2 regions of the Bradyrhizobium sp. CCBAU 45321 genome follow, and region 1 is predicted to be linked to the other one. Evidence: predicted binding sites of a transcription regulator. Region 1 holds the regulator's gene; the other holds the start of a gene.
The links. The regulator PhoB, encoded in region 1, activates phosphate uptake and scavenging genes when phosphate is short. The targets are predictions, from matches to a motif close to TGTCATNNANCTGTCAT.

Region 1 (2,456 bases):
AGCGAGTCGGCGGACTCTTGCGCGGGAGTCACGCCATATTGTAGCGTTTGGACTGTCAGATACGACATCTCGTGCAGCAGTTCTGATCCCAGAAGTCCTCATGTACCGGCGTAAACGTTCGGGCGTCTTGAGCGCGCCCGGCGAGCCTTAAGGGATTCTGACGGCACGGGTTTTTCAAGGCTAAAGCATTCGCTGCGAAGGCCCCAGGATGGCAGGCGCGCAGCGAGGGAAAGGGTGCAATGACGGTTTTGACCTGGTCCGATGATCGCGTCGAGCAGCTGAAGAAGCTCTGGGAGGCCGGACTTTCGGCCAGCCAGATCGCGGCGGAGCTCGGCAATGTGACCCGCAATGCCGTGATCGGCAAGGTGCACCGGCTCGGCCTGTCCGGCCGCGCCAAGAGCCCTTCATCGGCAGCGCCGCGGCCGCGCAAGGCACGGCCCGCGCAGCACATGATGCGGGTGACCCGCCCCGTCGCGCGCGGCAACACCGCGCTGGCGCAGGCCTTCGAGGTCGAGTTGGAAGCCGAGCCGGTTACCTACGACAACGTGGTGCCGATGAGCCAGCGGCTGTCGCTGCTGGAATTGAACGAGGCGACCTGCCACTGGCCGGTCGGCGATCCCTCGAGCCCGGATTTCTTCTTCTGCGGCGGCAAGGCGCTCTCAGGCCTGCCCTACTGCGCCCAGCATTCGCGCGTGGCCTATCAGCCCGCAGCGGATCGCCGGCGTGCACCGGCGAAGCCAGGCACGCGGTGAATTTGCGGTATTCCCTGATCAACAAGCTTGATCACCAAGCTTGATCGCCAAGACTGCAGCCGTCATACGATGACGGCTCCACCCACTCGGTGTCATCCCCGCGAACGCGGGGATCCATAGCCACAGGGCGCAATTGTTGCGCGAGATGGTCACTCCGAGTCTTCGCCAAACCACGCCTTGTGGCTAATCGCGACGAGCGCAAGCGCTCGCGCTGAGATCCCGGGCTCGCGCTGCGCGCGCCCGGGGATGACGGTCGAGATCGGCGCCGCAGTTCGCCAAACCAGCTGTCGCTGGCGCTTTATGTCTGCTCAGCCTTCGCGAAACGATCGTCCAGCGCGTAGCCGGCGCCGCGGACGGTGCGGATCGGGTCCTGCTCGCGGCCGAGATTGAGCAGCTTGCGCAGGCGGCCGATATGGACGTCGACGGTGCGCTCGTCGATGTAGATGTCGCGGCCCCAGACGCTGTCGAGCAGCTGCTCGCGCGAGAACACGCGGCCGGGATGCTCCAGGAAGAACTCCAGCAGGCGATATTCGGTCGGGCCGAGATCGATCGGCCGGCCCGAGCGCGCCACCCGGCGCTTGTCGCGGTCGAGCTCGATATCGCCATAGGCGAGCACGGTGGCGAGGCGCTCGGGGCTGGCACGCCGCAAGAGGCCCTTCACGCGCGCGAGCAGCTCCGGCACCGAGAACGGCTTGACGATGTAGTCATCCGCGCCGGTCGCAAGCCCGCGCACCCGCTCGCTCTCCTCGCCGCGCGCGGTGAGCATGATGATCGGCAGCTGCTTGGTCTCGGGACGGGTCCGAAGCCGCCGGCACAGCTCGATGCCCGACAGGCCCGGCAGCATCCAGTCGAGCACGATCAGATCGGGAATGTGCTCCTTGAGGCGGGTGTCGGCGTCATCGCCGCGCATCACCGTCTCGACGTCATAGCCGTCGCCTTCGAGGTTGTAGCGGAGAAGCTCGGTGAGAGCTTCCTCGTCCTCAACCACCATAATGCGTGCGCCCATGTGGTCGTCGCTCCTTAAGTCGTCAGGTGTTCGGCACCGTCGTGGCGAAGGTCGTCATGTCGCCCTTCGGCCGCTTGTCAGTGATCGCCTGGCCCTCGATCATGTAGAACACGGTCTCGGCGATGTTGGTGGCGTGGTCGCCGATCCGCTCGATGTTCTTGGCACAGAACATCAGGTGGATGCAGAACGAGATGTTGCGCGGATCCTCCATCATGTAGGTGAGGAGCTCGCGGAACAGCGAGGTGCAGATGGCGTCGACTTCCTCGTCGCCCTTCCACACCGCCATCGCCGCCGGCAGGTCGTGCGCGGCATAGGCGTCCAGCACCGACTTGACCTGCTGCTGCACGAGGTCGGTCATGTGCTCCAGGCCGCGGAACAGCTTGAGCGGATGGAAATCCGTCTCCAGCGCCGCGACGCGCTTGCCCATGTTCTTGGCGAGATCGCCGATGCGCTCGAGATCGGTCGCAACGCGCATGGCGCCGACGATCTCGCGCAGGTCGACGGCCATCGGCTGGCGGCGGGCGATGGTGAGCACGGCGCGCTCCTCGATGCGCTTCTGCAGCGCGTCGAGCTCGGCGTCGGTGGCGACCACGCGCTGGCCGAGCGCGACGTCGCGGCGGATCAGCGCGTCGACGGAATCGACGATCATGCGCTCGGCGATGCCGCCCATCTCGGCGACAAGGCGGGTGAGCTCCTGA
Region 2 (2,456 bases), on a different contig from region 1:
TCGCAGAGCGTTCGGCCATCACCGGCGCACTGTCGCTGTACCTGAACTTCATCAACCTGTTCACGCTGCTGCTGCAGCTCCTCGGCCAGCGCGAGTAAGCTCTGAGACGAGAGAACGGACACGAACCCCGGCCGAAAGGCCGGGGTTTTCGTTTGCGGGTACGGGCTCTCCTCGTCATTGCGAGGAGCTCGCGACAAAATTGCGCAGCAATTTTGCGCTGATGCGACGAAGCAATCCAGAGTCCCTCCGCGGATGCATTTCTGGATTGCTTCGCTGCGCTCGCAATGACGCTGCGGAGGCGGCGGAACCCCTTCCAGCAGTCGGACGAAGGCTCTATCCTTCCCCCATGTCCGCACCCGATATCAGGCCCACCACCGAGGCCGACCTTCCCGCCGTCACCGCCATCTACCAGCAGGCCGTCCGCGAGGGCACGGCGACATTCGAGCTGGAGCCGCCCGACCTCACCGAAATGACGCGCCGCTATCGCGCGCTGATCGACGGCGGCTATCCCTATTTCGTCGCCATGCTGGACGGGCGCGTGGCCGGCTATGCCTATGCCGGCGCCTACCGGCCGCGGCCGGCCTATCGCTTCACGGTGGAGAACTCGATCTATCTCGATCCCTCCTTCCACCGCCGCGGCGTCGGCTCAATGCTGCTGGAACGGCTGATCGCCGAATGCGAGGCGCGCGGCTTCCGCCAGATGATCGCTGTGATCGGCGATTCCGCCAATGCCGGATCGATCGGCGTGCACACGAGGTGCGGCTTCAAGATGATCGGCACGCATCCCAGTGTCGGGCTGAAATTCGGCCGCTGGCTGGACACCGTGATGATGCAGCGCGACCTCGGCGAGGGCGCAAGTACGGTGCCGACAAAGTAGGTGTCGTAGGGTGGGCAAAGCGAAGCGTGCCCACCGTTCGCCGCACTAGAGAAAGCGCGTGGGCACGGCGCTACGCGCCTTTGCCCACCCTACGGCACCGTTCGTTCGTCTACACCACCGCCAGTTTGCGATCGATCACCAGCAGCACCCGCTCGAGCTCGTGGCCGCGGCGCAGGATCAGGCCGGTCGCCGAGATCACGCTGTACATGCCCTGCTTGCGCGCCAGCCGCGGGTCCTTCTCGATGCGATAGATCGGCACTTCCGAGGCGCGGCGATAGACCGAGAACACGGCGCGATCCTTCAGGAAGTCGATGGCATAATCGCGCCACTCGCCGTCAGCGACCATGCGGCCGTAGAGATTGAGAATCCGGTGCAGCTCGAGCCGGTTGAACGTCACCCGGTTTGGCTGCGTAAGCGCCGCGGCAGGACGCGCCGCCGCGCGCTGCTCGCTCGGGTCGGCATCCTCCGACGTCAGACTCATGGGAAGCGCCTCCTCATCGCACGGCTATGACCCGCGTCCGCCAAGATCGTCCCCGGAACCGCGTTCGTGACAATTGCATGATTGCGCCAACCGTTCCGCATCGCAAGGGGCTCGACCCATCGAATCGGCGTCCATCAGGGCACACGCAAGGGTGGAACTCCGTCGCGGCAAACCGTCACGGGATCGTTAGCAGGAATCATAGTATCGCCGCTTTTCCGCCAACCGCCTGCCGCCCTGCACTGCGAAAAGGGTGACGTGCGTTGACCCGGTCCTTTCGGTTCCGGATTCCTCAGCCCCCAGCCCCCCGGGGTCGAACAGGATCGGGTCTGTACGCACGACAAGGAGGGCCAACGCAAGTTGGTCCTTTTTTGTTTGTGCCGGGATGTTTCCGGCGCCCGTCATTCCGGGGCGCGCGAAGCGCGAGCCCGGAATCCATTTCTCAGCTCGGATAATGGGATTGATGGATTCCGGGCTCGCGCCAAGTGGCGCGCCCCGGAATGACGAGAGACTGATGTCTCAAGAAGATCTGCGCTTCAATGCAGCGACGTGTACGCCGCACCCAGCATCGGGCCCGGTCGCTCGCGGCTGCCGTCCTGGACGTAGACCACTGCGCCGTCGACGCCGTCGCGCGTGAGGTTCTCGATCGGCACCGTCCAGCTCTCCGGGCGGCCGGTCCAGTCGCCGACCTTGAGCAGGCTACGCACCACGTTGTGATAGGTGACCTGCTGTCCCTTGTTCTCGCCGCGGGTGATCGCGATCGGCACCGACTTGGCGATCGAGCAGATCCAGACCTCGCCGCGCGAGACCGCGGGCTCCTTGCTGGCGGCGACCGAGACGTTGATCTGCTTGCCCGAGAGCGACATCGTCACCGGCACGCTCATCACGCCGGTGCCCTTGTCGGTCTTGCCGATCGCGTTCTCGATGCCGGCGCGATCGCTGCCGATGACATGGGTGGAGCCGTTGACCACGACCTGCGGCGTGTAGACCTCGCGGTCGCCGCGCATGCGCGAATAGGCACGCTGCCGTGCAGAGAAGCGCGAATCCGCCAGCGTGTCCTTCCAGCCGAGATAGTCCCAGTAATCGATCGGCATGCTCAGC

Region 2: the regulator PhoB is predicted to act here: its motif matches at 1,425-1,441, upstream of ACM43_RS24955 (DUF2794 domain-containing protein).

Annotation. Positions count from the first base shown of each region.
Region 1 covers NZ_LFKZ01000130.1:492,550-495,005, forward strand. The annotation lists gene ACM43_RS34875 (GcrA family cell cycle regulator) at 240-752, shown strand; gene phoB (phosphate regulon transcriptional regulator PhoB) at 1,051-1,758, opposite strand; gene phoU (phosphate signaling complex protein PhoU) at 1,781-2,456, opposite strand, start outside.
Region 2 covers NZ_LFKZ01000126.1:325,294-327,749, reverse strand. The annotation lists gene ACM43_RS24965 (Bax inhibitor-1/YccA family protein) at 1-98, shown strand, start outside; gene ACM43_RS24960 (GNAT family N-acetyltransferase) at 347-877, shown strand; gene ACM43_RS24955 (DUF2794 domain-containing protein) at 987-1,358, opposite strand; gene ACM43_RS24950 (DUF1223 domain-containing protein) at 1,892-2,456, opposite strand, start outside.